DNA from 4 places in the Methylophilus luteus genome. Region 1 is predicted to be linked to each of the others. Evidence: predicted binding sites of a transcription regulator. Region 1 holds the regulator's gene; each other region holds the start of a gene.
The links. Region 1 encodes sigma-54, which starts transcription at its own class of promoters, with help from an activator protein. Its sites were predicted from a motif close to TGGCACNNTTCCTGCT; they were not measured.

Region 1 (7,975 bases):
GGCGGCATTGCTGCCCAGCAGCACCAGCACATCACCTTCAACCAGAACGATATCGCCTCTGGGCACTATGGGTTCTGGCATATTCGGCCGGCGCAGTTGTTTGACCTCGACCGCAAAATCTTCAAACGGGATATGGTCCAACCGCAGGCCATGCGCATAAAAGTTCTTATACATTTCCACTGAATGCAATTGCGGCAATGAAGCGGTAGAAGCATCTGCGTCGCTGACGCCGCGGAAATAACCCTTGAACATTTTGTAGCGCTCTTCGCGGAACAGGCGGATACGCTTGACCACGCGGTTCAACGGCACGCCCAGGGTGACCAGTGCGTGTGAAGCCAGCATCAGGCTACCTTCCAGTATCTCTGGCACGACTTCGTGCGCACCGGCGGCGCGCAACTCATCCATCTCGCTGTCATCATGGGTGCGCACGATCACCGGCAGGTTGGGATGCCGTTCTTTGATCACATCCAGTACTTTCATGGTGCCACGCGTTTCGGCATAGCTGATGATGACGGCTTTGGCACGCGCCAGTCCGGCGGCTTCCATCACCGAGCGCCTGCTGGCGTCACCATAAATCACATTCTCACCCGCTGAGGCTGCTTCCTGCACGCGGCTGGCATCCATATCAAGCGCGACATAGGGGATATTCTCTTCACGCAGGAAACGGCCCAGGTACTGGCCGCTACGGCCATAACCGCAAATAATGACGTGGTCCTTCAGCTCCTGGCTGTGCTCCTGTATGGTGTCTACGCCTTTAATGCTATTGCGGGTATAGCTTTTCACCAGGTAACGTGCGATGCGGCCATTGTATTGAATGATAAACGGCGCCACCAGCATGGAAAGCACGGCGACCGACAACACCAGTTGCAAGGCATCGCCATCGATCAAACGCGTCTGCAAGCCCAGGGCCAGCACCACAAAAGTGAACTCGCCGGCCTGGCCGAGGATGATGCCGGTACGCACACCCACACCCATCTCAAAACCGTAAAACTTGGTCAGCGCCGCGATCAGCCCCATTTTGAACAGCAGGTATAAGGCCAGCAACAGCACCACCAGCATTGCATTATCCAGGATCACCCTGACATCGAGCAGCATGCCGACACTGATAAAGAACAGGCCGAGCAGGATATCGCGGAAAGGCGCGATATCTGATTCCACCTGGTAGCGGTATTTGGTCTCAGAGATCAGCATGCCGGCGACAAACGCACCCAGCGCATAGGACAAACCGGCAAAATTGGTGGCTGCAGACATCAGCAAGGTCACCATCAGCACGTTTAATACAAACAGTTCACGCGAGCGTTGTTTGGCAACCAACTCAAACCAGAAGTTGAGGATGTTTTTGCCAAACTTGAATAACAGGAATAACAGCACTGACGATTTCAGCAGGGTCAGACCCAGCACATCCAGCCAGTTATTGCTGTGCGCACCCAGAGTCTGGATCAGCACCAGGATAGGGATGACCGCCAGGTCCTGGAACAGCAGCACACCTATGCTCAGGCGGCCGTGGCGGGAGTTAAGGTCCACGCGTTCCATCAGTATCTTGGAAACAATAGCAGTTGACGACATGGTCAGCGCAGCGCCGATAATAAAGGCGGTGGTCAGGCTCAGGCCGGCCATTTTTCCTAGCACCAGGCTGACCAGCAGCGTCAGGATCACTTGCCCGCCGCCTAAGCCGAACAGGGTCTTGCGCATGGCGTAAAGCTTGGGCAGGCTGAATTCCAGGCCTATGCTAAACATCAGGAACACAATGCCGAACTCGGCCACCTGGCGACCGGTTTCTTCATCCTGTATCAGGCCCAATGCGTGCGGGCCCAAGACTATGCCTATCATGAAATAAGCCAGAATGGCAGGCATGCCCAATATGCGGAATAAACCGACGGCGAATACCGAACTGGTGAGCAACAAGAGTAAATGGATTAGGGAGTCAAACATGCAAAAATTCTAAAGCAATTAATTAAGACCACGCTGCGCTACCGGTAGTGATTACAGCTCGCGTGGTCTGATGATCTTATGATGAAACAGAATTGTTTCAGCCTGATTATGCTGCCACAAATCTTTGTTTAATGCAAAAAATGTGCCTGATATTAAAAAATCATTAAAAAAGCTGCGTTTTGCTTTCTTGCCGGGGCGGTCACTTGCTATACTTAGCGACCATGAGTATAGCAAAATCAGGTGTCAAACTTGCTGAAAGTTCTGACATCGTGGAAAAAGCGCGCAATGTGTTATTGCACGAAGCAGACGAGATCCGCCAGCTGGCCGGACGCCTGGGTGCTGCGTTTGAAGCTGCTGTGCATATGATCGTTGCCTGCCGTGGCCGCGTAGTGGTGACTGGCGTGGGCAAATCCGGCCATATCGGCGGCAAGATCGCCGCCACCTTTGCCAGCACCGGCACCCCGGCTTTTTTTATGCATGCCGCTGAAGCCAGCCACGGTGACCTCGGCATGATCACGGCTGAAGATGTGGTGATCGCGCTTTCTAACTCCGGCGAGAGCGATGAGATCATTAACATATTGCCTTCGATACGCCGTCTGGGTGCGCGAATTTTAAGCATCACCGGCAGCACAGATTCGACTTTATCGCGTGAATCGCAAGTGCATTTGAGTGCAGCAGTCAGCCATGAAGCCTGTCCGCTGGGCCTGGCCCCTACCGCCAGCACCACTGCTGCATTAGCTCTGGGTGACGCACTGGCCTTATGCGTGCTGGAACTGCGTGAATTCACCGCAGAAGACTTTGCCCACTCCCACCCCGGCGGCAGCCTGGGGCGGCGCTTACTGGTCAGGGTCAAAGATGTGATGCGTAGCGGCGATGCAATCCCCAGCGTGAAAGAAAACGCCACGCTGCAGCAAGCCATACAAGAGATCTCCAGCAAGGGCATGGGTTTTACTGCCATTGTCGATGCAGAACAGCAGCCGGTGGGCGTGTTTACTGACGGTGATATACGCCGTTTGTTCGTGCAAGGCCTGACCGATCATCAGGCGCCTATCACCAGCGTCATGAGCCGGCAACCCAAGTTGCTGGGTACGCAGCAGATGGCTGTTGAAGCGATCAGCCTGATGGAACAACACCGCATCAACGGTTTTCTGGTGGTGAACGAGCAGCGGCAATTGGCAGGGGCATTCAATATGCATGACTTGCTGAAAGCGAAAGTGGTTTAGGCTAGCCGGGGTCTGTATCTATGCTTAAATATCCGATTCTGCTACCGATCAGCCTGATGGTGTTTCTGGCTTTGCTGACCTTCTGGATCAACCAGACGGTGCAGGAGGAAGCCTCGCGCATGACTGGCGTCAGCCGGCATGCGCCAGATTACATGCTTTATAATTTTGTCAGCACGCGTACCGACGCCAGTGGCCGTATCAAATATGTACTGGCCGCCTCGCAAATGCGCCATTATCCTGACAGCGATTACACTGAACTGGACCGGCCGCGCTTCACCCAGTTTGGCGAGAACATGCCTTACACCCAGATTTATGGCCAGCGCGGCAAAATATCCGGCAATGGTAAACTGGTGGAGTTTGTAAAGCAGGTGAAAGTAGTGCGCCAGGCCACCGCCGAAAAAGGCGAAATGCAACTAAAGACAGAACAGTTGTTTGTTGAACCGGACACGGATATCGCTTACACCGATCTGCCAGTGACTATACTGCAGCAGCCGGGTAGCGTGGTCACAGGCACTGGCATGCGCTTTGATAAAAAATCCGAAACCATGCAATTATTCAACCGGGTGCATGTACATTATGAACGCGCGCCGGTGGCAGTGAATGCAGCGCCTGCCGCCCAGGCTGGCAAACCGAAAAAACCGGCCCGCAGCAGCAAAAAAACCAGGCCTGACACAGGTCAATAATCAAGGATAGATGATTCCTGGAGAGATGAGTTGAAAACGCACAAGCAATTATTTTATGTGACCTGCCTGCTACTGGCTACGCTGTTGCAGTGGTCAAACACCGTCAGGGCCGAAGAGTCTGACCGTGAACAACCGATAGAGCTCGAAGCCGACACCGTGAGCGTCAACGATGCGAAAAAGATCAGCACCTACACCGGCAACGTCATCCTTAACCAGGGCACGCTGCAAATCAAGGCTGACAAAATGATAGTGCGCGAAGACCAGGACGGTTTTCAGCATAGCACCTGCATAGGCAGCCCGGCTACGCCGACCACTTTCAAGCAAAAGCGCACCGGCAAGAACGAGTGGATGCAAGGCAGTGGCCAGCGCATTGAATACAACGGCCGCATGGATAAAGTGCAACTGTATACCAATGCCTGGGTCAAACGTGGCGAAGACATAGTCACCGGTGATTACATCAGCTATGACGCCAATGCGGAATATGCCGAAGTGATAGGTGGCACCAAAGCCAACCCTAACGGCACTGCCAACAGCCGGGTCAAGGCGATCATTCAGCCCAAGAGTAAAACCACGCCACCGGTCATAGATAACAAGGCCAATGCACAGCAAGGGTTGCGCATGAACCGCTCGTTACAGATCAGGCCTGAACCGGCAGCCAGCGGCACCAGCAACGAAACCAAGAAAGAACCTCAGTAAAGACTGGCAATATGCAAACCACTGCTTCACCAGACAATAGCCATTTAAGCGTCAGCCATTTAAAAAAAGCTTACCAGGGTCGCACCGTGGTCAGAAACACGACGCTGGAACTACATAGCGGCGAAGTCATAGGCTTGCTGGGCCCGAACGGGGCAGGCAAAACCACCAGCTTTTACATGATAGTCGGCCTGGTCGCCCTAGACGACGGCCATATCACCCTGAACGGCACCGACGTCAGCCACGCCCCCATGCATGAACGGGCGCGCATGGGCCTGGCCTACCTGCCGCAAGAAGCCTCTATTTTCCGCAAGATGACGGTGACCGATAACATACTGTCTATCCTGGAAACCCGCCCTTATACCGCAGAAGAGCGTGAAGCCAAACTGGAGTCATTGCTGGACCAGTTGCATATCCAGCACATACGCAACAGCCAGGCGGTCAGCTTGTCCGGCGGTGAACGTCGCCGGGTAGAGATCGCCCGTTGCCTGGCCACCGACCCGAAATTTATTTTGCTGGATGAACCGTTCGCCGGCATAGACCCGATCGCGGTGATAGAGATCCAGAAAATCATCCGTTACCTGAGCAGCCAGAATATCGGCATCCTGATCACAGACCACAACGTGCGTGAAACGCTGGATATCTGTGACCGCGCCTATATCGTCAACGAAGGCGCAGTGTTTGCGGCCGGCACCCCCGATGAGATCATTCAGAATGAGGGTGTGCGTGAAGTCTATCTGGGCAAAAATTTTAGGCTGTAAGTCCTTATGAAGCAAAACCTGCAATTACGCATGTCGCAAAACCTGGCACTGACGCCGCAGCTGCAGCAGTCTATCCGCCTGTTGCAACTGTCGACGCTGGAACTGAGCCAGGAGCTGGAAGCCATCTTGCAGGAGAACCCTTTGCTCGAGATGGCCGACAATAATGAAGAAGGCGAGTTTGAAGACAACACGCCAGACGCCCCGTTAGCGGCACAGGCAGAAGTCGAAGACGCCAGCTCATTTGATGTCGCCACCCAACAGGATATCCCCTCGCCGGCCGACACCTTGCGCGAAGAGTTGCGCGATGACCTCAGCGGCAATGAAGGCGAACTGCCCAACCTGAATGAAGAATTCACGCCGCCGGAGTTTGAAGACGATTACGGCGAGTTTGGCAGCACCAGCAACTGGGATGAGGCAGGCCGCAACAATACCGACGATGAAGACGGCGATTTTTCACGCCAGGACGCCAGCAGCATCAGCCTGCGTGAGCACCTGATAGACCAGATACAGCTGGCGCACCTGTCGCACCGCGACATGAGCCTGGTCAAACTGCTGCTGGACAGCATCAATGACGACGGCTACCTGGAGCAAGACTTGCAGGAAGTGGTAGACAACCTGCCGCTGGAACTAGAAGTCGACCTGCTGGAACTGGAAACAGCGCTCAAGCTGATCCAGAACCTGGACCCCATAGGCATAGGTGCGCGTGACCTGCGCGAATGCCTGTTGCTGCAACTGCAGGCCCTGCCGGCCAGCACGCCCTACCTGAAAATTGCGATCGCGCTGGTGAAAGACCATCTGGCGTTGCTGGCCAATAAAGATTTTATCAAGCTGCGCAAACAGCTCAGTTGCGATGAAGCCTCACTCAAAGGCGCGCAGCAACTGATACGCCAGCAAAACCCGCGGCCGGGCAGCGAGTTCTCCAACTTTAGCCATGACCATTTTATCCAGCACGATGTGGTGGTGAAAAAGATCAAAGGTATCTGGGTAGCAACCCTCAACGACGGCGTGATCCCCAAACTGCGCATCAACCAGATGTATGCCGACATCCTCAAACGTAACCGTGAAAGCTCGGGCCAGTACCTGCAAAGCCAGATGCAGGAAGCCAAATGGATGATCAAGAATATCCAGCAACGCTTCTCGACCATATTGCGCGTATCACAAGCCATTGTAGACCGGCAGCGTAACTTCTTTGAGCACGGCGATATCGCCATGCGACCGTTGGTGCTGCGTGAGATCGCCGAAGAGTTAGACCTGCATGAAAGTACTGTTTCGCGCGTCACCACCCACAAGTACATGCTCACTCCACGCGGAGTTTATGAGCTTAAATACTTCTTTGGCAGCTCAGTCGCTACCGATGCTGGCGGTTCCTGCTCGGCAACCGCCATACGCGCACTGATCAAGCAAATGGTGGCAGAAGAGAACGAGAAAAAACCGCTTTCTGACAACCAGATCACCGATACCCTGGCGCAACAGGGCATAGTGGTGGCACGGCGTACCATTGCCAAATACCGTGAGTCATTGAGCATACCGCCAGCTAATCTGCGCAAATCGCTTTAATTTCCCAGCATCACGCCACTGCATAGCCGGTGTTATCCTCGGCATTGAGGAGTGCGCAACTTGGCTAGCGCAACCTGTGCGGACCGTGCAGCGCGAGTGATGCACTTACTGGAGTTGTAGTTAGGTATTTCTTTGGGTGGTTTAGTGATCTGATTCACCATTTTCTTTCGCCTCTAGGCGAGTTACTTTTCTTTGCTTGCACAAAGAAAACGTAACCAAAAGAAATGCACCCTAGCATCCGCTTGTTTCCTGCGTTGCTCACCTCAGGACTTTCGTCCGTTGCTTTGCCGGACTTAGGCATAAGCGGTCGCGAAACTCGCCCTGACAAGCCACACACACTGTGGCTTGTTGCGGAGCTCAGACAGTCGCTCCCTTCCTCCTTATTTTGATTCCGCTACTCGGCGCGTCAGATAGGGGCCCGGAAAAACACACGCCCTTAGTGAAGCTGGGGTTTTTCATATTTATTCCCGCGCAACCATTGCCATAGAATCGGTATTTGTTTGGATAGTTTTGCGCTCTGTTTCAGCGTTCTTTTTCGCCTCTAGGCGAGTTACTTTTCTTTGCTTGCACAAAGAAAACGTAACCAAAAGAAATGCACCCTAGCATCCGCTTGTTTCCTGCGTTGCTCGTCAAAATAAGCGGTCGCGAAACTCGCCCTAGCGGCCTGCACACTGCGCAGGCCACCGCGGAACTCAGACAGTCGCTCCCTTTCTCCTTATTTTGACTCCGCTACTCGGCGCGTCAGATAGGGGCCCGAAGTCAACACCACCACGATGGCCCATTAGTGAACCACCAAAAGCAGCGAGCCGCTTAGCAACCGTGTATTTGTTTTTGGTTTTGATTTGTTACGCTGGTTGAGCGGGATACGATGCGAGAAAGACCCACCTAAATAACCGCGTAGTGCCTTTCCCGGGTCCCCTATCTGACGCGCCGAGTAGCGCAGGCAGCGTGGGAGTTTTCGGCCAGCGTCTGTTCGAGTTCCGCGGTGGCTTGCGCACTGTGCAAGCCGCTAGGGCGAGTTTCGTTGGACGCCCACGTTGACGAGCAACGCAGGAAACAAGCGGATGCTAGGGTGCCCTTTCTTTTGGTGTCTTTTCTTTGGGCACGCAAAGAAAAGACACTCGCC
Region 2 (7,975 bases), 610 kb from region 1:
AGCGAATCCGGCAACGGGATCTTCACGTCTTTATTACCGAGGAAGCCGTCAGTGGCCCCCAGCACATCAACGGCTTTGGTCACGCCCTGATTGAGCGCCAGTTTCAGGCCATCGTTGGTTTCCTTGTCTGTCAGGCTGCTGACAGCACTGCTATTGTCAGCACTGGCGTTACCGCTGACTTTGTTGACTACATCTCCCAGGCTTTTCAGGTCCAGCGCTTGCGCATCCGTAAACAGCAAGCCTATCAGCATCACCCACGCAGTTTTTTTCATTGTTTATCTCCTAGAGAAACTGAGATCAGTGTAACGATAAATGATCTGGCAAGAAAGCACAAAAGCAAGCCCTCGCGGGCTTGCTTTGTCATGTGGGCATTGCTGTTTGCTGCAACAGTCAGGCTTTAAACTGCTCTACCTTCCAGATACGGTTGGCATATTCGCCTATGGTACGGTCACTGGAAAACTTGGCCATACGCGCCACATTCAAGATAGCCACACGCGACCAGGCTTCTTCATCCTGGTACAGGGCGGCCACTTTTTCCTGCGCCTCCACATAGGCGGCGTAGTCAGCCAGCAACAGGTAGTGATCACCTTTGTGCAACAGGGTATCGACTATGGCCTGATAACGATTCGGCTCGCCAACTGAAAAGAAGCCATTACCTATCATGTCTATCACCTGCTTCAGTTCTGGGTTGCCGTTGTAGTAATCCCACGGGTTATAGCCACTGGCCTTGATTTGCGCGACCTCAGGCGTGGTCAGGCCGAAGATAAAGATATTCTCGTCGCCGACTTCTTCCTTGATCTCTACATTGGCACCATCCAGCGTGCCTATGGTCAGCGCGCCATTCAGCGCCATCTTCATATTGCCGGTGCCGCTGGCCTCGGTGCCGGCGGTAGAGATCTGTTCGGACAGATCAGCCCCCGGGAACAGTATCTCGGCGGCGCTCACTTCATAGTTAGGATAGAAAACCACTTTCAGCTGGTCACCCACTACCGGGTCGTTGTTGATCAGGGTGGCGACATCATTGATCAAACGTATGATCTGTTTGGCCAGCCAGTAGCCTGGTGCGGCCTTACCGGCAAAGATCACCACGCGCGGCGTCTGGTTTTTTGCCTGGCCACTGCGGATACGGTTATATAAGGTGATGACATGCAGCACATTCAATAACTGACGCTTATATTCATGGATACGTTTGATCTGCACATCAAATATCGCATGCGGATTGATCGCCACGCCGGTTTTCTGCAAGATTTTATAGGCCAGGCGCTGTTTATTCGCGGCTTTCACTTCCCTGAAGGCTTTCCTGAAGGCGGCATCCTCTGCCAGTGGCTCTATCTTCTGGATCAGGCCAAGGTCTTTCTGAAAGCCTGACCCTATATGCTTGGTTAACAACTCGGTGAGCAAGGGGTTGGCCTGATTGAGCCAGCGCCGCGGTGTGATGCCGTTGGTGACATTGGTGAACTTGCCCGGATAAATCTTGTTGAAATCAGCAAACAATGTGGTGCGTAACAGCTCGCTATGCAGCGCGGCCACACCATTCACGGTATGGCTACCGACCACGGCCAGGTGAGCCATGCGCACACGGCGCCCGTGCGTCTCATCAATAATGGAGACACGGCTGAGCAAGCCGCTGTCGCCAGGGAAATGCTGGTTCACCATCTGCAGGAAACGGTGGTTGATCTCGTAAATGATTTCCAGGTGGCGTGGCAACAGCGATGAAAACAGATCGACCGACCAGGTTTCCAAGGCCTCGGGCATTAATGTGTGATTGGTGTAGGCAAATATTTGCGTGACCAGCTTCCAGGCCCTATCCCATGCAAGATGGTAATGATCCACCAGCTGATACATCATTTCTGCCACAGCGATCGCCGGATGGGTATCGTTTAGCTGGATGGCGATTTTCTGCGGTAAGGTATCCCAGTCCGGATTGTAGGTGATAAACCGGTGCAGGATATCCTGCGTAGAGGCTGACACAAAAAAGTATTGCTGCTTTAAACGTAATTCCTTACCAGATTCGGAAGCATCGTTTGGATACAGCACTTGCGAGATAGTCTCCGCCCCATGACGACCTTCGACAGACTTATCGTAATTACCCTGATTAAAAGATGCCAGATCAAACTCTTTCGCAGCTTTGGCAGACCACAGGCGCAGGTTATTCACCGTTTGCGTGCCATAGCCAGGCACCGGCACATCATAAGGCATGGCGACCACGCTCTCGGTGTCTATCCAGTGGCGCTCGGTGCCACGTTCGGTGTGCACTTGCACAACGCGGCCGTAGAACTTCACTTCGCAGGTATGCTCGGGGCGCTGCACTTCCCAGATATTCTGGTAGCGCAGCCAGTTATCCGGGTTTTCAACCTGCTGGCCGCCTTCTATGCTTTGCCTGAACATGCCATAGTCATAGCGTATGCCGTAACCGGTCGCGGGAATATCCATGGTGGCCATGGAATCCACAAAACACGCAGCCAGCCTGCCCAAACCGCCATTGCCCAGCGCAGCATCGGGTTCCATCTCGGCCACACCTTCCAGCTGCTGGCCGATTTCCTGCAGGCCGTCGCTTAGTTCCGGTGCAACGCCCAAATTCAGTGCCGCGTTTGAAAGCATGCGGCCGATCAGAAATTCCAGTGATAAATAATAGACGCGTTTGGTATTGGCATCGCGATAGGCGTCACGCGTGATCACCCAGCGGCTCATCAAATGGTCGCGCACGGTAAAGGCAGCGGTCTGGTACCAGTCGCGAGTGGTGGCCCAGGAGTCGGATTTACCCAGGGAGAATGTCAGATGGTTGCGTAAAGCTTGCGGTATCGGCAACTGCGTCAGTAAAAAATCTTCAGCGTTATGGATGGTTTCGATTTTGTTGGTCTTGCTACGTGTGGATTTGGCATTAGTGGCCATGCATCTTCCCCTGGAATGATCAATAACGGATGTGATTGTCTAACTTAAAAGCAAAAAACAAGCCTGTCGCGGCTATTGCCCTTTATGACAAAAAGCCACGGCGAAGGTGCCATGGCTTTATTATAAATTACGATAAATGTAATTTTAATGACTGAAAGCGGAAACGCACTCAGGCAATCATATAGAAAATCAGGGATTTAGCCTATAACGCCCAACCGTAAGCAACACCCAGGGAATTCTGGTTCATCCGTAAATCAGCTTCTCCTCCAAAAAATTGAGGGGGAATCGAGTTACTCCCGCGCACTTTGTTTTCAAAGGCATGTGCGAAGAAGAATGAAAGCTCAGATTTGTTCGGCAAAGTATAGGTTGCGCCTAATGTAAGGTGATCCTGCACCACAGCAGGCGCCAGAATATTAAGCAGGGTTTCGCTGCTGCGCACCGGCTGCGAGCTGTGATTGTAGCCAGCACGCAACGTTAATGTATCGCTGTAAGCGTATTATGCCCCGACCTTGAAGACTGTCACGTCTCGCCAACCAAACCCTGGGCCTTTAGATGATCCAAGCGCATTACCTGCAAACAAATTGCTCACTGACAAATTACCAATCGAATCCACATCAGAATATAGGATGCGTTGTGCATCTGCAGCCAGCGTTAAGGATGGAGAAGTTTTAATCGCGATACCGATACCGTAGTTTGCAGGAATATCAATATCGCCACCTTCTGCAAACAGGCCTTTATATTTATCAAACTTGCTGGCATAAGTTTTAGTTTGATAAGTGGCACCCAAAGTCACGGCATCACTCACCTGGCCAACCCAGCCGAAACGCAAGCCAGCGCCATAAGAGTTGTCGTGCCCGTTATTGGTCACATTGCCGACAGAAGTAGTAGAGAGCGCATTATCAAAGTTCTGCAAACCCTTGGCCTCAAAACGCTGGTAGGCCAGATTCAGTGACACGCCCAACACATGCTGTTCATTCACGCGCCAGGTCGCGGTCGGCGCTACCACCACCTGCAGGTAATCGATGCCGACCCGGCTGCCAGTGTTGTTGAAATAAGGGATACCGTCTTTGTAATCGGTGTTCATGCCGCCATTGCCGTAAACGCTCACGCCCAGGGTGATGCGCTCATTGATCACCCGGTTGTAGCCAAACTCAGGGATAAAAAAGTGTTCGCTATCATTGCCATCATAACGGCCATCCAGCGCCCCGCTGCCCCCGGCAGTATTGCTGAGACGTACATCGCGGTCTGGTTTGAACCAGGTCACACCAAAATCGATACGGTCGCCAACGATGCCCAAACCAGCCGGATTGGTAGCCGCCGCCAGTGCATCCTGCGGCAGAGCAATGCCGACACCGCCCAGGCCCAGGCCCTTGACGCCGTAGCCGTGGGCAAAGTAACCATCGGTTGCCCAGGCCTGCCCAGCCATTATAGATAACAGCCACGGCAACAGTTTTACAGTAGTGCGCATATCCAACCCCTTAAACGTTGTTGAGGCCTTTAATCTACCAAGCTTACTTAATACCTAAAAAGAATTTTGAATTATATTGATATAACGGTTAAAAATATAAAGCCCGCTTGCGCGGGCTTTATATCAAAAGCAGATAGGGCTGCTTATTTGATCGAACTTACAGGATCAGGCTGTTGATACGTTTTACAAAGCTGGCCGGGTCTTCGAGCTGACCGCCTTCTGCCAGCAAGGCCTGGTCAAACAGCACATGCGCATAATCGGCGAATTTCGCATCATCGGTTTCAGCCTGCAGTTTTTCCACCAGCCGGTGCGCCGGGTTCACTTCCAGGATAGGTTTGCTCTCAGGTGCCTGCTGACCTGCCGCCTTGAGGATACGTGCCAGATTACCGGAAAGATCATGCTCGCCCGCCACCAGGCAAGCCGGGGAATCGGTCAACCTGTGCGTCACTTTCACTTCTTTCACGGCATCACCCAATGCCGTCTTGAGACGCTCCACCAGGCCCTTGGCGTTTTCTTCCACCTGCTTTTGCGCTTCTTTATCGGCTTCGTCTTCCAGCTTGCCTAAATCCAGATCGCCTTTGGCGATGGATTGCAATTTCTTGCCTTCAAACTCGGTCAGGCTGCCCAGCAACCATTCGTCCACCTTGTCAGACAGCAGCAATACTTCTATGCCTTTTTTGCGGAAGATCTCCAGATGTGGTGAATTCTTGGCAGCGGCAAAAGTATCGGCTGTGATGTAGTAGATCACTTCCTGCTCGGGTTTAAAGCGGGCGATGTAGTCTTTGAGCGACACGTTTTGCGTATCGTTATCGGCATGGGTAGAAGCAAAGCGCAGCAAGCCGGCGATCTTGTCTTTATTGGCGAAGTCTTCACCCGGGCCTTCTTTCAGCACACGGCCGAACTCGTTCCAGAACTTGCTATATTCTTCCGCTTTGTTTTCGGCGATGTCTTCCAGCAAGCTGAGTACTTTTTTCACAGAACCGTTTTTAATCGCTTCCACATCGCGGCTGTCCTGCAGGATCTCACGTGACACATTGAGTGGCAAGTCGGCAGAATCGATCACCCCGCGCACAAAACGCAGATATTGTGGCATCAGCTTTTCTGCTTCTTCCATAATAAATACACGCTTCACGTATAGCTTGATGCCCTGGCGACGCTCTCTGTCATACAGATCGAACGGCGCCCTGCTCGGCACATACAGCAGCGAGATATATTCCTGCTTGCCCTCTACGCGGCTGTGCGTATAAGCCAGCGGGTTCTCATGGTCGTGCGACACATGCTTGTAAAACTCGTTGTACTCTTGTTCACTGATATCACTCTTGCTGCGCGCCCACAAGGCAGAAGCGGTATTGATGGTTTCGTCTTCATCGGTAGCCACCATCTGGCCGCCCTCGCCATTCTCGCCATCTTTCCATTCAGACTTTTTCATCACGATAGGCAAGGTGATATGGTCAGAATATTTGCGGACTATGGTTTTCAGTTTCCAGTCATTCAGAAACTCATCTTCAGCTTCGCGCAGATGCAGGATCACCTCGGTACCGCGCTCCGCTTTTTCGGTAGTCTCTATGGTGAAATCGCCTTCACCGCCTGATTCCCACTTGATCGCTTCTTTCTCACCTGCACGTCGGGTGATCAGCGTGACCTTGTCGGCGATGATAAAGCTGGAATAGAAACCGACGCCGAACTGGCCGATCAGGTTGGCATCCTTGGCCTGGTCACCGGTCAGGTTCTGGAAGAACTCTTTGGTGCCAGATTTGGCAATGGTACCGATGTTATTGATCACTTCTTCGCGGCGCATGCCTATGCCATTGTCAGAAATGGTCACTGTGCGCGCCTGTTTATCAAACGAGATCCTGATGCGAAGCTCACTGTCATTCTCATACAGGCTGTCATTTGAGATAGCCTCAAAGCGCAATTTATCCGCCGCATCAGACGCGTTAGAGATCAACTCACGCAACACGATCTCTTTATTGCTATACAGCGAATGTATCATCAACTGTAGTAATTGCTTAACCTCGGCCTGAAAGCCCATGGTTTGTTTAGATGGCGATTCTGCTGTCGCTGTCGTCATAACGGTTTCTCCAAATAACGGGTGTTAAACACAAAAATTTCTGCATAGATGGGGAAAACAAAACCGTATTTCAAGAGGGGGAATGACAGTTGCAGCTAATCACGCAACTAACCCATGATTAAAACACAACATTGCGCACGTCATTGGCCTATCAAGCCACGGCTTCATCGCGCTGCTCGCCGATTAAAAAAGCGGCGCTCAGCACACTTCTTGCTAGCTATTTACTGAACAGGCTTTGTTAAGTAATGAGGAGTGGATGATGAATATTTTTCACACTTTAATTGAGCAAATGCAAGTCATGCAACTGCCCCTGACCGCAGTGACACTGACAGCGGTGCCGCGCGCGGACACACCCTTGCTACTGATGCTGCACTGGCATGGCTTTCGCAAGCAACCCGTGGCGGCATTACCCATGCTAAAACCAATACTGCAACCGGTGCCAGGCTCAGCCTTGCAGATCAATGACCGCTGGCGTCAGCCGGAAATGGTAGAAGAAGCCGTACTGGATGCCGCCTGGCAATTAGGCGCCTGGGATGTGCAACGCGAAGAACACCGGGCATGCACTTATATCGGGGCAACAGATCAAGAGGCTTTGGCCTGCAAACAAGCGTTTGGCAAATATGATGAAGAGCTGGAAAACGAGCTATTAGTCAGTGAAGCACCCGACCGCGATGAGATGTTGCAACTGGGTGCCAAAGTCGGCTATATACGCTGGCAGTTCAGGCCGGTGAATGGCGGTGTCTGGCAATCGACTGCTGAGGATGATACCTTGCTGGAGGATGGGCGGAGGATCCCGCCGTGTCCGATCAGGCCACTGGCGTTGAAAGGCGGGAAGATGAGTACAACGGCGTTTAGGCTGGGGCAGGTGAATCGGATTATTTTGTTGAAATAAGGGATTGCTATTTGACGCGCTATATTTCTTTGCGTAACAAAACTGGTGGTAGTCGCTAAGCCAGTGATGCACTAGCTGAAAGTTGTAATTGGTATTTCTTTGGATGAATTTGACGTTGCTTTTCGCCTCTAGGCGAGTTACTTTTCTTTGCTTGCCCAAAGAAAACGTAACCAAAAGAAATGCACCCTAGCTTCCGCTTGTTTCCTGCGTTGCTCGTCAACGTGGGCGTCCAACGAAACTCGCCCTAGCGGCTTGCACACCCCGCAAACTCGAACAAACGCTGGCCGACCTCTCCCACGCTGACTGCGCTACTCGGCGCGTCAGATAGGGGCCCAAAGTCAACACCACCACGATGGGCCATTAGTGAAACGTCATGAGTAGAGGGCGCTTAGCGACTAAGTATTTGTTTTATTCACTTGTCTAGCGGGATGCCATGCGAGAAAAACTCACGTCAATCACCGCGTAGTGTCTTTCCGGGTCCCCTATCTGACGCGCCGAGTAGCGGAGTCAAAATAAGGAGGAAGGGAGCGACTGTCTGAGTTCCGCAACAAGCCACGCAGTGTGTGGCTTGTCAGGGCGAGTTTCGCGACCGCTTATTTTGACGAGCAACGCAGGAAACAAGCGGATGCTAGGGTGCCCTTTCTTTTGGTGC
Region 3 (7,975 bases), on a different contig from region 1:
TTGTCCTGGCCTTCGGTATTCATCAGCACAAAGCGCGTCGCGTTCCACAGCTTGTTGCAGAAATTGCGATAACCTTCGCAGCGTTGCAGGTCGAATTTGATATCGCGTCCTGGTGAAGCCAGGCTGGCAAAGGTAAAGCGGAGTGCATCGGTGCCATAGGCGGCAATGCCCTCGGGGAACTCCTTGCGCGTGCGTTTCTCTATCTTTTCCGCATCTTTGGGGTTCATCAGGCCGGTGGTGCGTTTGCTTACCAGCGTTTCCAGGTCTATGCCGTCTATCAGGTCTATAGGGTCCAGCACATTGCCCTTGGACTTGGACATCTTCTGGCCTTCGGCATCGCGGATCAGGCCGTGTACATAAACATGCTTGAACGGGATCTTGCCGGTGATGTGTTTGGTCATCATCACCATGCGCGCCACCCAGAAGAAAATAATATCAAAACCGGTCACCAGCACTGAAGATGGCAAAAACTGCTGCAAAGCCTGATTCTGTGCATCGATAGCCTCATCGCCGGTCCAGTCCAGGGTAGAGAATGGCCACAGGGCAGATGAATACCAGGTATCCAGCACATCATTGTCGCGGGTCAGTGCGCCGCTGTAACCGGCTTTTGCTGCCTGTGACCTGGCTTCCGCTTCATCATGGGCGACATAGACTTTGCCGTCATCGCCATACCAGGCCGGGATCTGGTGACCCCACCATAACTGGCGCGAGATACACCAGTCCTGGATATTGTTCAGCCACTGGTTATAAGTGTTCACCCAGTTTTCCGGGTAAAACTTGATCTCGCCATCGGCCACCACTTGCAGTGCTTTTTCAGTGATGCTCTTGCCATCTGCACCAGGCTTGCTCATCGCCACAAACCACTGGTCGGTCAGCATGGGTTCTATCACCACGTTGGTGCGGTCACCACGCGGTACTTTCAATTTGTGTTTTTCAACTTTGACCAGCAAGCCAGCAGCTTCAAGGTCAGCCACCACCTGTTTGCGGGCAGCAAAGCGCTCCAGGCCTGCCAGGTTGGCAGGCAGGCTGATCGCAGCTTTGCTGCTGCCATCGGCGGCATACACTTCAGCCGCTGCCGGCACAAAACCTTGCAGGTTGAGGATGACTATCTTGTCCAGGCCCTGGCGCTGGCCGACCATATTGTCGTTAAAGTCATGCGCCGGCGTCACTTTCACTACCCCGGTACCGAATTCTTTATCCACATAGTCATCGGCGATCACCGGGATCTCACGGTCACACAGCGGCAAGGCCACGGTTTTGCCTATCAGGTGTGCATAACGCTCATCTTCGGGGTGCACCATCACCGCCACGTCACCCAGCATCGTTTCCGGACGCGTGGTTGCGACAGTCAGCTGGCCGGAGCCATCCGCCAGCGGATAATTGATATGCCACATGGAGCCGTCTTCTTCTTCCTGCACCACTTCCAGGTCAGACACCGCCGTACCCAGCTTCACATCCCAGTTGACCAGGCGCTTGCCGCGGTAGATCAGGCCTTCGTTAAACAGGCGCACAAAGGTTTCGGTCACCACTTTATTGAGTCCGGCGTCCATGGTGAAACGCTCGCGGCTCCAGTCTGGCGAAGTGCCCAGACGGCGCATCTGCTTGGTGATGGTGCCGCCGGAATATTCTTTCCACTCCCAGACTTTTTCCAGGAATTTTTCGCGCCCCAGGTCATGGCGGCTGACGCCCTGTGCATCCAGCTGGCGCTCCACCACTATCTGGGTGGCGATACCAGCGTGGTCTGTCCCTGGTTGCCACAGGGTGTTGTCGCCACGCATACGGTGATAACGGGTCAGTGCATCCATGATGGTCTGGTTGAAACCATGGCCCATGTGCAGCGTGCCGGTGACGTTAGGCGGTGGCAGCAATATGCAGAAGTTGTCTTTGACTTCTGGGTTCATGCCTGCGGCATAAAAGCCTTTGCTTTCCCAGAAGGCATACCATTGGCTTTCTATGGTTTTTGGGTCAAAGGATTTGGCGAGTTCGCGTGTAGGATTGGAGTTTTGTGTTGGGGTAGTCATGCGCCTGATTTTACCATAGGCCGGTGTGCGCTTTGTTGTCTGTGCCGGCCTTTGCCGCAGATTCTATCGCTCAAACTATGTAAAGCAGTTGGCGGCTGTCATATCTGCAACTGGCAGACAATGCTAATATGCAACACTGTATTGTTAACCTGGGTGCATGTAGTGGGGGTATTTGACATGGAGATGATGTGGATCTGGTGTGGCCTGGGCCTGATTTTACTGTGCCTGGAGATGTTATCCGGCACTATGTACCTGTTGTGGCCAGGCATGGCTGCGCTGGCAATGGCCTTGCTGGCCTGGTTGTTACCTGCATTCAGTCCGGCGTGGCAGATTTTTATTTATGCGATCTTTTCGGTGCTGGCAGTCGCCATCTGGCGCAAGCGCGAAAAAACGCAGCCAACGCCACGCGTAGGGCAGGCGCAGGGTGAAGAGATAGGCCGCCAGGGCACTATAGTGCAGGCCGTCAGTCCTGCGCAGCCCGGGCTTATCCGTTTCAGCCAGGGCGTGATGGGCAGCAAGGAATGGTCAGCCGTGGCCGATGTTGAGATCGCGGTCGATCAAGCCGCCAGGATAGTGGCGGTTGAAGGCAACAGCGTACGCGTGGCACCGCTTTAACTTGCGCGCCACAAGTTTTTTCACGAGCTGCCTAGTCATATGCAGCGCAAACATTGTTAATTGAAGGAGTACACATGGAAATCAGCATCATCGTATTGATACTGGTCATTATTGCCATCGTCAAAGGTGTTCGTATCGTGCCGCAAGGTGAGGAGTGGGTGGTTGAGCGCCTGGGTAAATTTGCCGGCATCATCAGCCCCGGTTTACATGTGATCAATCCGGTATTGAGCAGGATCAGCTACAAAGTCACTACCAAGGACATTATCCTGGATATCCCCGAACAGGAAGTGATCACCCGCGATAATGCGGTGATCCTCGCTAATGCGGTGGCTTTTATCAAGGTTTCCAATATCGAACGTGCGGTGTATGGCATTGAAAACTTCAGGGAAGCGATGCGTAATATGGTGCAGACCAATCTGCGCTCTATCATAGGCGGCATGGATCTGAATCATGCCCTCACCTCGCGCGACCGCATCAAGACTGAACTGAAGATCGCCATTGCCGACGAAGCCCTCGATTGGGGCCTGACGGTGAAGAGTGTAGAGATACAGGATATCAAGCCTTCAGCCAATATGCAGCACGCCATGGAACAGCAGGCCAGTGCCGAGCGTGAGCGTGTGGCAGTGGTCACCCGTGCCGAAGGCGAGAAGCAATCGCTGATCCTGAATGCAGAAGCACGCCTGGAAGCAGCGCGTAAAGATGCAGAAGCGCAGATGGTGGCAGCCAATGCCTCAGCAGAATCGATCAAAATGATTTCGGAAGTGGTCAAAGAAAACAATACTTCAGCGACCTTTTTGCTGGGCGACCGCTATATTCAGGCCCTGCAAAAAATCAGTGGTTCTAACAACAGCAAGATCGTGGTGCTGCCTGGTGATGTGGTCAGCGCGGTGAAAAACCTTATCGGCAGCAAATAACCAGCAACTAACCACAAACTAAGCAGTCACCTGTTTAGTAGTTAGTCTGAGCGAGTGCGCGGCAAATTTTAATCAGTTTGCCGCGTTTTTTATTTCTATTGCCACCGCCCACTGCTGACGGTTGTCGCATCGCCAGCCACAACTGGCATATTTCCTGCATCTCACTGCTTAAAACAATCATTACTAGAGGGGTCGCAGTGGCAATTCGCGTGGCGCTACATCACCGCACCAGTTATACCTTTGACCGCCTGGTCAATCTTTCTCCTCACGAAGTCCGCCTGAAACCAGCCGCGCATGCGCGCACGCCAGTACTGGCCTATTCACTGACGGTGACACCAGAGCAACACTTTATCAACTGGCAGCAAGACCCTTACGGTAACTATATCGCGCGCTGTGTATTCCCCGAAATGGTGCGTGAACTCGATTTTACGGTCGATTTGGTGGCGGATATGACTGTCATCAATCCGTTTGATTTTTTTGTCGAGAAATATGCCGAGCAATATCCATTCAATTACACCGAGCAGCAGGCATTTGAACTGACTGCCTACTTGCAGCCGGATGCGCCTGGTCTGTTACTGCAAAACTGGATAGAAAAGATACGCAGCCAGGTGATTCGGCCGGGCATGGGCGTCGTTGATTTTCTGATGGATGTGAACCAGTGCCTGCAAAACGGCATAGGCTACACGGTACGCCTGGAGCCCGGTATACAAACGCCGGAAGAGACACTGCAAAAGCTGACAGGCTCCTGCCGTGATACGGCCTGGTTGCTGGTGCAGATCATGCGCCATCTGGGTCTGGCGGCACGCTTTGTGTCCGGCTACCTGATACAGCTGAAAGCCGATGTCGCCGCGCTGGATGGCCCTAGCGGCACGGATAAGGATTTCACCGATCTGCATGCCTGGACTGAGGTCTTTATACCGGGGGCGGGCTGGGTAGGGCTGGACCCGACTTCAGGCCTGATGGCGGGCGAGGGCCATATCCCGCTGGCCTGTACTGCGCTGCCGTCATCCGCCGCGCCGGTGGTGGGCTACACCGATGTGGCTGAGGTCACTTTCAAGCATGAAATGACAGTGACGCGCATCCATGAAGACCCGCGCGTGACCAAGCCTTATAGCGAGCCAGACTGGCAGGCCATACTCAAACTCGGTGACGAGGTCGACGAGCATCTGCTGGCGATGGATGTGCGGCTGACGCATGGTGGTGAGCCCACCTTTGTTTCTATTGATGATATGGATGGCGCGCAGTGGAACACGCTGGCGCTGGGCGAGCATAAACGTGAGCTGGCCGGCAAGCTGGCATTGCGCTTGAAATCGCAGCTGGCCACGAACGGCTTTTTGCATTACGGCCAGGGCAAGTGGTATCCCGGCGAGGCCTTGCCACGCTGGGCTATTAATATCTACTGGCGCCCGGATGGCAAACCGGTCTGGCACGATGCCAGCCTGTTTTCTGCTGAAGGTGTAGATGATGGCTACACGCTGGTGCAGGCACACGCATTTACCCACCACCTGGCGGATATGCTGGGTTTTCCGCAAGCCTGTGTGATCCCGGCGTATGAAGATGCGCTGGCGCTCACCCTGCAAGAGCAGCAGTTACCCGACAACCTAGACCCGCTAAAGGTGGATCTGACTGACAGCGCCGAGCGCAAGCGCCTGGCACAAGCGTTGAACCAGGGCCTGGGTACAGTGGTCGGTTTTATCATGCCGCTCAAGCCGGACGAAAAGCGCAAGGCCGGCGCCTGGCTGACCAGTAAATGGCCGTTACGCCGCGAGCGCCTCTACCTGCTGGCGGGGGATTCACCCATGGGCCTGCGCCTGCCGCTGGCATCGCTGCCGTGGCAACTGCCTGCCGATATAGAACCCGAATTTGCGCTGGACCCGTTTGCGCCAACTGCTGCCCTGGGCGAAAGCGCCGCGCCTGTCGTGCGTCTCAAACATCAGACGGCACAGCCCTCGGCGCGGGATGTGATACACACCGCCTTGTGTGTGCAGGTGCGCAAGGGCAGGTTATATGTGTTTATGCCGCCGGTCACCCGCCTGGATGACTACCTGGATCTGTTGAATGCCCTGGAGCAGACCGCCAGCGACCTGAAACTCAAATTGTGGCTGGAAGGCTACACGCCGCCACGCGATAGCCGGCTCAGGCTGCTGAGTGTGACGCCGGACCCGGGTGTGATAGAAGTGAATATCCATCCTTCGCGCAGCTGGCAGGAGCTGGTGAGCAATGTCAGCATGTTGTATGAACAGGCACGGCTATGCCGGCTGGGCACCGAGAAATTCATGCTGGATGGTCGCCACACCGGCACCGGCGGCGGCAATCATGTCACCCTGGGTGGCGAGACCGCAGCCGACAGCCCGCTGTTACGCCGTCCCGATGTGCTGCGCAGCCTGATCACCTACTGGCAGCATCATCCGGCGCTGTCCTATTTGTTCTCCGGCACTTTTATCGGCCCTACCAGCCAGGCCCCGCGCGTGGATGAGGCGCGCGACGATAACCTGTATGAACTGGCGATCGCCTTTCAGCAAATGGAGAAAGTGCTGACGCCGGGCAAGGAAAGCAAGCAGCCCTGGCTGGTGGACAGGTTGTTGCGGCACCTGCTGGTCGATCTGACCGGCAATACCCACCGCGCCGAGTTCTCCATTGATAAACTGTATTCACCCGATGGCCCGACCGGGCGGCTGGGGCTGGTAGAGTTCCGCGCGTTTGAAATGCCGCCCCATGCCAGGATGAGCCTGTTGCAAAGCCTGCTGCTGCGTGCGCTGGTGGCACGTTTCTGGAAGCAGCCTTACAGCGGCAAGCTGGTGCATTGGGGCACAGAGTTACATGACCGCTGGATGCTCCCGCAATTTATCGCGCAGGATATGGGCGATGTGGTGAATGACCTGCGTGCCGCCGGTTATGCCTTCGAGCAGCACTGGTTCGAGCCGTTTATCGAGTTCCGCTTTCCGCGCTATGGCACGGTGGCTTATCACGGCATTGAAATGGAGTTGCGGCAAGCGATAGAACCGTGGAACGTATTAGGTGAAGAAGTCTCTGCCGGGGGCACGGCGCGCTATGTGGATTCTTCGGTCGAGCGTATGCAGTTACGCGTGCGCGGCCTGACAGAGGGCCGGTATGCGGTCACCTGCAATGGCCGCCCCTTGCCGCTGCAAGCCACCGGCGTGGCAGGCGAATATGTCGCCGGGGTTCGCTTCCGCGCCTGGCACCCCTGGTCTGCCTTGCACCCCACCATAGAGGTGCAGGCGCCGCTGGTGTTCGACCTGGTCGACACCTGGAACCAGCAGTCGCTCGGTGGCTGCACCTATCATGTCGCGCACCCCGGCGGGCGCAATTACGATAGTTTCCCGGTCAATGCCAATGAAGCCGAGGCACGGCGTTTTGCGCGCTTCTGGGCGCACGGGCATACGCCTGGCAAGATAGAAGTGGTCAAGGAAGCAGCTAACCCGCGCTTTCCGTTTACGCTGGACCTGCGCTGGCAGGCCAGTTAGGAACCTAGTATGCGACAATGCCCTCTATCATTAGCAATTGAGTCTCACACTTTATAAACGGATTTTTTATATAGATCACCCGCATGCAAACAGTGCTTAACCAGCTGTATTTTTCTGACCGCTACAACGAGTTGCTGGATAGCAATGGTCAGTTGCGTCCGCACTGGCAGGCGCTGGTGGCGCAGCTGGAGTCAGAAGCGCCTAGCGCGATGCGCCAGCGGCAGGAGGCGGTGCAACGCCAGGTGCGTGACAATGGCGTGACTTATAACGTATATGCCGATACCCACGGCGTGCAGAGACCGTGGGACCTGGATGTGCTGCCGCTGATCATTGCACAGGATGAATGGCAGCATATCGCCGCTGCGGTCGCGCAACGTGCCACCCTGCTGAATAAAGTATTGCTCGATGTCTATGGCGAGCAGCACCTGCTGGCAAGCGGGCAACTGCCACCGGCGCTGGTTTACGGCCACAGTGGTTTTTTACCGACCTGTGTCGGTATCCCGCATTACGACAACATCGCCCTGCATAGTTATGCCGCCGATATTGCGCGGGCGCCCAACGGCCAGTGGTGGGTAGTGGCTGACCGCACCCAGGCCCCCACCGGTGCCGGCTACGCGCTGGAGAACCGCACCATTATCTCCGGCGCTTTCCCTGAACTGTTCCGCGACCTGAATATAGAGCGCCTGAGCGGCTTTTTTGCCAGCATGCGTGACAGCCTGGCCTACTGGGGGCATAGAGTGGCCGAGAACCAGGCGCTCACCGTGCCCGAGATCACGCCTTTGGGCGCCGGAGAGCCGCCGCTAGTGGTGATACTGACACCAGGGCCATACAACGAGACCTACCACGAACAGTCATTTCTGGCCGGTTACCTGGGTTATCCGCTGGTGCAAGGCAGCGACCTCACCGTGCGTAATGGCGTGGTCTGGTTAAAAACAGTGGC
Region 4 (7,975 bases), on a different contig from region 1:
CTGTTCACGGTAAGCGATCATTGCAGCAATCGTGATGATTTTCAGCCCATGCTTTCTGGCGAATAACAGCAGCTCTGGCCTTCTGGCCATGCTGCCATCTTCATTGACTATTTCGCACAGTACGCCCACCGGGCTTAACCCGGCCAGTCTGGCCAGGTCAAAAGCGGCTTCAGTATGCCCGGGCCGTGCGAGCACACCGCCGGCACGCGCTCGCAGCGGAAAGATATGGCCAGGCCGGTGAAACTCTCGCGCCTGGCTATGCGGGTCAGCCAGTGCTCTTAATGTTAAGGCTCTGTCAGCCGCAGAGATACCACTGCTGGTGCCATATTTATAATCAACGCTCACGGTAAAAGCAGTTCTGTATGGGTCTGCGTTGTGAGCCACCATCTGCGGCAGTTGCAACGCTTGCAGCCGCTGTTCACCCATGGCGACGCAGACTAAGCCGCTGCTGTGTTTCACCAGAAAAGCCATTTGCTCGGTGCTGATCTTTTCAGCGGCGATGATCAGATCGCCTTCGTTCTCTCTATCGGTATCGTCAACAACGATCACGAATTCGCCATTGGCGATCGCAGCAATGGCGTCACTGACCGCATCAAAACCCTCGTTATTATCTTGCATACCCTGTCCTATTTCTCACAACTTAATTGCCTAGCTTTAACAAGCTGGCGGCATTCTGATAAAACACTTTCTCCAGCACTGCATCTTTGAAACCCAGCTGCATGAAATCAGCGATGGTCTGCTGCATGGGCCTGAACGGGTAAGAAGTACCGAACAACAGCTGGTCACCTAAAAACTTGTTTGCAGCCTGCACGTAGAGCTCGGCACCAGGCTGGAAGATATACATGTCTGGCACCAGATATAAGTTGGGATAACGGAATGCCGCACCAACGATCTCGTTCACATAAGGATAGTAGCCATGAAAGCAAATGATGTTCAGGTCCGGATACTTTCTGGCCAGGCGTGCGACCGCATTAGGGTGTGCATAATCCAGGTCCGGTGTGGTTGGCCCCGACATCACGCATACGGGCACCTGGTGCTGCTGGCAGGCCTGATACACCGGGTCAAAGATGGGGTCATCGACGTAGCGGGCCGGCTTGGCAAAGCCCGGCTCAATATTGATCGCCCTGAAGCCATGCTGATGTATGGCATGCTCTATCGCAGCCAGCGCACTTTCAACACCGCGCGCCACTATATCCACCGAGCCTAGCCCGATCAGCTTAGGGCTTTGCTGCACCAGTTGAGCGACCTCAGCATCGGCGATGGTCAGATCAGGCGTCTCCCTGCCCACCACCACGGCGTAATCTATGCCGGCCTGGTCTATCTCCTGCAGGTAACCTTGCAGCGTATAAGAGCGTTTGAAATGTTCCGGCTCCAGTGAGCCCACCCTTTGATTCAGCCATTTGGCAGTATCGTAGGCAGCGGTAGCCGGTGTGGCGCCAAAAAAGTCATGCAAGAAGGCAGGACGGTTGCGCATATCAATGATTTTTTGTTTCATAAGACCGATTCTATTCAGGGGTTAAGCGTAAAAGCTGGGTGTGGGGTATTTGCCGTTCAATGCCCAGTCACCCAGGTCTCTGAGTTTGTAATCCACGGGGTCATGCAGGGTGTAAACCCGCAGATTGCGCCAATATCTATCCATGCGTAACTTGGCTGTGGTCGCCCTGGCCCCGGCTACCTCAAAGATTCTGGAGGTCACATCCAGGCCTGATCTGGTCGCCTGCACTTTGGCAGAAAACACCGCTAGCGCCAGTTCGCCTCGGGCTTTCTCGTCTAATGCCAGGTCTTGCAGCCACGCTTTATCCAGCAGACCAGCTGCGTGGTCGGCGAGTATGGCTGAGGCATGCAGGCCAGACCAGAACTCGCCGTAGTGCAGCAGGGTGAAAGGGTCCTCGTGTATGGTCTGCGCGAGTGAGCCGGACCAGACACGACTGTTGCTAGTGCTATATTTGACACCATCCTGCAGCGCCCCTTCAGCCAGGCCGATATAGATGTTAGTGAATATCAGCTGGGCCACCAGCGAACGCAGACTGGCGAATAAAGAGCTGAGTGGACCGGGGTCTAGCAATAGCTCGTTATCATTGACCAGCAATCTGTCAAACTCGGCGCTACCGCTGTCAGTCTGGCGCTGGCCCATATTGTCCCAGTCGCCATTCAGGCGTATGCCGCTCCTGTCAGTCGGCACCGCAGCGACCAGGAACTTGCCTGTACTTTCTTCAATGGCGGAGACGATCATATAGTCCGAATCCATAGAGCCGGAGCAAAAACTTTTCTGGCCGGTGAACTGGTAGCCACCGGCTACTTTGCGGGCGATGGTGCGGTTATCCAGCGGATTCAGTGCATTACCCCACCAGAGATTGTGGCTGGCGGTCAAGCGGTAGTAATGCTGCCATTGCGCTTCAGATGCGTACAATCTGATAGAGGTGAGCATCAGGAACTGGAATGCGAACACTTGTGCGATCGAGCTATCGACACGCGCGATCTGCCGGATGATGGCGTAGATCTCGGGCCAGCTGCCGCCCAAGCCGCCATAGGCCTCGGGGATCAATAATTTTAATAATCCGCTATCGCGCACTGCCTGCCGCTGCTCGTAGGGAGTGCCACCGGCAATGTCGCGCTCTACCGCTGACTTGGCCAGGTAGGCGGATAACTGATCAGCCAATTGTTGCGGAGTGCCACTGAAATCAACGCCGTGTATATGAGCATGTTTGGATTGTGAATCAACTGCGAGTTTCATACGCTCCCCTAAGCGGCATGTTTGACAGGTTTGGCTGCACCAAATGGGCCTGTCATATTGGTGTTGATACTGACTTCATCATCATTTTTTCTGGCCAGCGGCAGCAGCGGAAACAACAATTCAGCAACGCGATAAGATTCCTCCAGATGCGGGTAGCCCGAGAAGATAAAATAATCTATGCCCAGCGCCTGGTACTCCTTGATCCGGTCAGCGACTTGCTGCGGGTCGCCCACCAGCGCAGTGCCTGCCCCGCCACGTACCAGGCCGACGCCGGCCCAAAGGTTGGGGGCGACTTCCAGCTTATCGCGCCTGCCGTGGTGCAATTCTGTCATGCGTTTTTGTGCCACCGAATCAAAATTGGCGACCGCAGCCTGCGCCGCGGCGATGGTTTCATCGGTGACATGCGAGATCAGTTCTTCAGCAGCCTGCCAGGCCTGCTCGCTTGTTTCACGCACGATGACATGCAGCCGGATGCCGAAGCGTATGCTGCGCCCTTGTTTTGCTGCAGCCTCTCTGATCACTCTGACCTTTTCAGCGACGGCAGCCGGTGGCTCACCCCAGGTCAGATGCACATCAATATGTTTGCTGCTAAGCGCGATGGCAGCGTCTGAAGCACCGCCTATAAACAGGGGCGGATAAGGTTTTTGCAGGCTACCGGTAGGCAGGCTGGCGCCTTTCACCTGCAGATGCTCACCTTCAAAGTCCACCACAGCTTCAGATAACACCGAACGCCAGATGGATAAAAATTCCTCGGCTTCGGCATAACGGTCATCATGGGTTAAAAAACTGCCTTCAGCCTGCTGCTCGGCAGGGTCGCCGCCAGCCACGACGTTGATCAGCAAACGGCCACCAGAGATGCGGTCCAGCGTGGATGCCATTCTGGCTGACACCACCGGCGAGATAAAGCCAGGGCGGGTAGCCACCAGGAACTTGAGCTGCCTGGTTTCGTTGATCAATGCCGATGAAATGACCCAGGCGTCTTCGCACGATCTGCCAGAAGGTACAAGTACGCCGCCATAACCCAGGCGGTCTGCGGCCTGGGCGATCTGTTTGAGATAAGAGAGTGTTGCCGGCCTGGCACCTTGCGTGGTGCCCAGGTAGCGCTGGTCACCGTGGGTAGGCAAAAACCAGAATATTTCCATGATATGAGTTTCCTTTTATTCATGCTGCATACATAAGTAGCCCTAGTGCAAAGACCATGCCATAAATAAAATTAAACAAATTCATAGACTTACAACTGCTCTAAGCAGAGTTGCTGTTTAATCAGCATAATCACACCCCCTGCTGCTGTATCAGCAGCATTGTTGCTGATAAACCAGCATGGCCATGCAGCTTGCCTAAGCCTGGCAATCTGAAAACATACGCAAGCATTAGGCAAACACTTACTCAAGCCACTGATTTTATTCAACTAAACATGAATTACTGCGTGTGCGCCAGGTAACTGATAGGCATTTTCAGAGTTGGCACAAAACATGCTGAATCATCAGCATATGTAACAAGCTGGATATAACTTTTGAATATAAATCATTTTTCATTCATTCCGCCGGTGCACCTTAATGAAGGCCTAGGTGCGCTAGAGGTGGCCAGACAACTGGCTGATTCTTTTGCCCTGACCGCGGTAGAGAGGGATCATCGCGGCGGCACACCTAAAGTGGAGCGTGATGCCATACGCAACAGCGGTTTACTGTCACTGATCATCCCCAGCGAGTATGGCGGCCATGGCTCCAGCTGGCAGGAAACCCTGGCCGTGGTGCGTGAGTTCGCAAAAGTGGATAGCTCTATCGCACACGTGTATGGTTTCCAGCATTTGATGCTGGCGACTGTGCGTTTATTCTCCAGGCCGGACCAATGGCAGCGCTGGTATGAGCAGACCGCGCAACTCAACTGGTTCTGGGGCAATGCCCTGAACCCGTTAGACGAGCGCACCATTTCTAAAAGCTATGCTCACTGGCACGAGTTTTCCGGGAAAAAAAGTTTTTGCTCGGGCGCACTCGATTCAGAGATGCTAATCGCATCAGCGAATCGCAAGACTGATGGCGAGCTGGTGATCGCGGCTATCCCTACGCTACGTACCGGCATCAGCATCATGGATGACTGGGACAATATCGGTCAGCGTCAAACTGACAGCGGTACAGTCAATTTTGAAAAAGTGCGGGTAGAAGACAATGAGCTGCTCACTGAGCCAGGCCCATTGAGTAATCCCTTTGCATGCCTGCGGCCATTGATCGCCCAGCTGATACTGACCAATATCTATCTAGGCATAGCGGAAGGTGCCTTTAACGATGCACAAAACTACACCCTGCATGAAGCCAGGCCTTGGAAGAATTCAAATGTGGCCCTGACCAGCCAGGACCCTTACATCCTCGGCCATTATGGCGAGTTCTGGGTGGGCCTGGAGGCAACGCGCGCATTGAGCGACCTGGCAGCAGAAAAGCTGGATACCGCCTGGGCAAAAGGTCTGGCTCTGACCGAAGAAGAACGGGGCCTGCTGGCCACCAGTATCAGCACGGCAAAAGTGCTGGCCACACGCACCGGGCTGGACATCACCAGCCGCATGTTTGAAGTGGCAGGCTCTAGAGCCACCCATGCCGGCCTGCGCCTGGATAGACATTGGCGTAACCTGAGAACGCACACCCTGCATGATCCATTAGATTACAAAATCAAGGAGCTGGGAGAATGGGCGCTGAATGGCAGCTTCCCTAAACCTACTTTTTACTCATGAATATTATGGAAAAATTTATTGATAATCTGGAACAGTCTCATGATGTGCAATACCGCGAGAGTGACAAAAAGCTGCTGACGCTGCCGAATTCGCGTGCCTTGACCACATCGATACGGGCAACGGCGCAGGTGTTCGAAGACCCCAAGTCTATCGCCCTGCTCAGCCGTATCAATCAGATTGCACCCAGCGATGCTAACGTGCTGATCATAGGCGAAACCGGTACCGGCAAAGAACTGATCGCGCGCCATGTGCATGAGTTAAGCAACCGCAAGGGCAAGCCATTCGTGGCGGTCAACTGCGGGGCTTTCTCAGACACCCTGGTGGAGAGCGAATTATTCGGGCATGAAAAAGGGGCTTTTACTGGCGCTTTTGTCGCCAAAGCCGGCTGGTTTGAAGCAGCGAATGGCGGCACGCTGTTTTTAGACGAGATCGGCGATCTGCCGCTCAGCATACAAGTCAAACTGCTGCGTGTGTTGCAGGAGCGTGAAGTCGTCAGGCTGGGTTCACGCAAGGCGACCCCTATCGATGTGCGCCTAGTCGCAGCGACCAACGTCAGGCTGGAAGAGGCGGTACAGGCAGGTAACTTCCGCGAAGACCTGTTCTACAGGCTCAGGGTCGCGCACCTGGAATTACCGACGCTGAGAAATCGCCCTGGCGATATCCTGCCGCTGGCCGAGTACTTTGTCGGTGAGTATACGCGCCGCCTGGGCTATGCAGAGATCAGGCTGGATGACTCGGCAAAGCAGAAGTTATTGCAGCACACCTGGCCAGGCAATATCCGTGAACTGGAAAATGTGATCCATCATTCGCTACTGATCTGCAGAAACAATCTGGTGCGTAGTGATGACCTGCATTTGTCATCCATACAACTGCACAGGCAAAAATCGGAACAGCAGTTGCAACACCATGCCGAGACTGATGTACTCAAAGAAGCATTTGACCAGTTGTTTGAATCTGGCAAAGACGACCTCTATACCTATTTTGAAGATGCTTTCGTCAAAGCGGCCTATGACCATTGCCATCAGAATCAGGTACAGACTGCAAAACTACTGGGGGTCAGCAGAAATGTAGTGCGGGCAAAACTGATCAAGATGGGAGCGATCAATGCGCTTAGATGACCTGAAACCAGCCAGCGCCCCGGCCAGTATCAGCTTAACCGCCACTTCAAGATTACCCACCCGCTATGGTGAATATGTATTGCACGTTTTTCAGGATCATCAGGCCGGGGTCGAACATATCGCGTTAGTGCTGGGAGAGATAACAAACAGCAGCAACGTATTGACCAGAGTGCACTCGGAGTGCCTGACTGGTGACATCTTCTCTTCGCAGCGCTGCGATTGTGGGGAGCAGCTTGCAGCTGCACAATCGCTTATTCATGCAGCGCAACAAGGCGTGATCATCTACTTGCGCGGCCATGAAGGCAGAGGCATAGGGATCACCAGCAAAATACTGGCCTATGGCTTGCAAGACCAAGGTCTGGACACGGTCGAAGCAAATATAGCATTGAATCTGCCAGTCGATAGCAGGCAATACCATGCCGCCGCGGAGATATTAAAACAACTCAAAGTAGTGTCTATCCGGCTATTAACCAACAACCCGGATAAGGTATCTGCGCTGTTAAGCAGCAAGGTCGTGATAGATAGCATACTGCCTATACAAACATCGCCTAATGCGTTCAATCAGGCCTATCTGCAAACCAAGAAGTTGAAATTAGGGCATGCACTCTCACTCTGCTAGCAAAGCCTATCTACCGGCAAAGGCCAGCGCAGCACAATAAAAAACGCCGCAAATTGCGGCGTTTTTTTGCGAACTATATAAGCGCTCAGATCAAACTGATACCTTATTTAGCCAGATAAGGGATGGTGCCGGCAACATCAGTATCATCTATGAGCTGGAAACGGCTTTCGGTGCCATCTTGCCTGGCTTTGGAGTAAGGCGCATATTCCGGATCATTGGCAAACGCTAATGCTGCTTCTTTGTTAGGAAACTGAATCAAAGCGATCAAGGTGTTTTGCAGTGGTTTACCCTCCAGCACATCAATATTGGCACTGCGACTCAAATATTTTCCACCATGCTTTTCAGCAATGATGTGCACATGCTTGGCATATTCAGGCACCCATTCATCATTTTTAATTAATACATCTGCGATTAGAAATGCTGCCATGTTTAACTCCTTTTATAGAAAAACGTTACGCTTTATTGGCTAAGAACAAGACTGGTTTTTTGACGAATGTAGCAAGTGTTGTGGTAAACCTTCAACTTCCGCTGACTATCTGTGTACTTGCAGCGGGATAAGATGCACAAGTCAGGCCATATCTTGGCCTGCATGGCTGTTGGCGTCAAGTGGGCCAGGAAAAACACCCTGGAAGTAACAGTCTGGCAAACCTGTGGCAGCAGATGCAGTCATGCATACCACAGGTCGCCAGTTCTATTAGGCTGCGGCAGACACCGGCAGCGGATAATTGACCAGCATCAGGCGTTCGTAGCATTCAAGCAGTTTTTTCGCCTGCGCCTCGCTG

Region 2: the regulator sigma-54 is predicted to act here: its motif matches at 2,942-2,957, upstream of ACFQ1Z_RS12365 (glycogen/starch/alpha-glucan phosphorylase).
Region 3: the regulator sigma-54 is predicted to act here: its motif matches at 3,694-3,709, upstream of ACFQ1Z_RS13855 (transglutaminase family protein).
Region 4: the regulator sigma-54 is predicted to act here: its motif matches at 3,923-3,938, upstream of ssuD (FMNH2-dependent alkanesulfonate monooxygenase).

The regions. Positions count from the first base shown of each region.
Region 1 covers NZ_JBHTKB010000002.1:337-8,311, reverse strand. Annotated here, with positions in the region: gene ACFQ1Z_RS09525 (cation:proton antiporter) at 1-1,932, opposite strand, end outside; gene ACFQ1Z_RS09520 (KpsF/GutQ family sugar-phosphate isomerase) at 2,154-3,155, shown strand; gene lptC (LPS export ABC transporter periplasmic protein LptC) at 3,176-3,838, shown strand; gene lptA (lipopolysaccharide transport periplasmic protein LptA) at 3,869-4,534, shown strand; gene lptB (LPS export ABC transporter ATP-binding protein) at 4,546-5,292, shown strand; gene ACFQ1Z_RS09500 (RNA polymerase factor sigma-54) at 5,299-6,849, shown strand.
Region 2 covers NZ_JBHTKB010000002.1:608,509-616,483, reverse strand. Annotated here, with positions in the region: gene ACFQ1Z_RS12370 (DUF4197 domain-containing protein) at 1-272, opposite strand, end outside; gene ACFQ1Z_RS12365 (glycogen/starch/alpha-glucan phosphorylase) at 391-2,892, opposite strand; gene ACFQ1Z_RS12360 (hypothetical protein) at 3,095-3,364, opposite strand; gene ACFQ1Z_RS12355 (OmpP1/FadL family transporter) at 3,389-4,360, opposite strand; gene htpG (molecular chaperone HtpG) at 4,518-6,431, opposite strand; gene ACFQ1Z_RS12345 (diguanylate cyclase) at 6,688-7,323, shown strand.
Region 3 covers NZ_JBHTKB010000003.1:322,927-330,901, forward strand. Annotated here, with positions in the region: gene ACFQ1Z_RS13840 (valine--tRNA ligase) at 1-2,021, opposite strand, end outside; gene ACFQ1Z_RS13845 (NfeD family protein) at 2,163-2,636, shown strand; gene ACFQ1Z_RS13850 (SPFH domain-containing protein) at 2,711-3,550, shown strand; gene ACFQ1Z_RS13855 (transglutaminase family protein) at 3,748-7,035, shown strand; gene ACFQ1Z_RS13860 (circularly permuted type 2 ATP-grasp protein) at 7,119-7,975, shown strand, end outside.
Region 4 covers NZ_JBHTKB010000001.1:1,278,897-1,286,871, forward strand. Annotated here, with positions in the region: gene ribB (3,4-dihydroxy-2-butanone-4-phosphate synthase) at 1-618, opposite strand, end outside; gene ACFQ1Z_RS05825 (amidohydrolase family protein) at 641-1,495, opposite strand; gene ACFQ1Z_RS05830 (acyl-CoA dehydrogenase family protein) at 1,517-2,734, opposite strand; gene ssuD (FMNH2-dependent alkanesulfonate monooxygenase) at 2,743-3,876, opposite strand; gene ACFQ1Z_RS05840 (acyl-CoA dehydrogenase family protein) at 4,248-5,456, shown strand; gene ACFQ1Z_RS05845 (sigma-54 interaction domain-containing protein) at 5,462-6,574, shown strand; gene ribA (GTP cyclohydrolase II) at 6,561-7,193, shown strand; gene ACFQ1Z_RS05855 (DUF1330 domain-containing protein) at 7,297-7,620, opposite strand; gene ACFQ1Z_RS05860 (glycosyltransferase) at 7,888-7,975, opposite strand, start outside.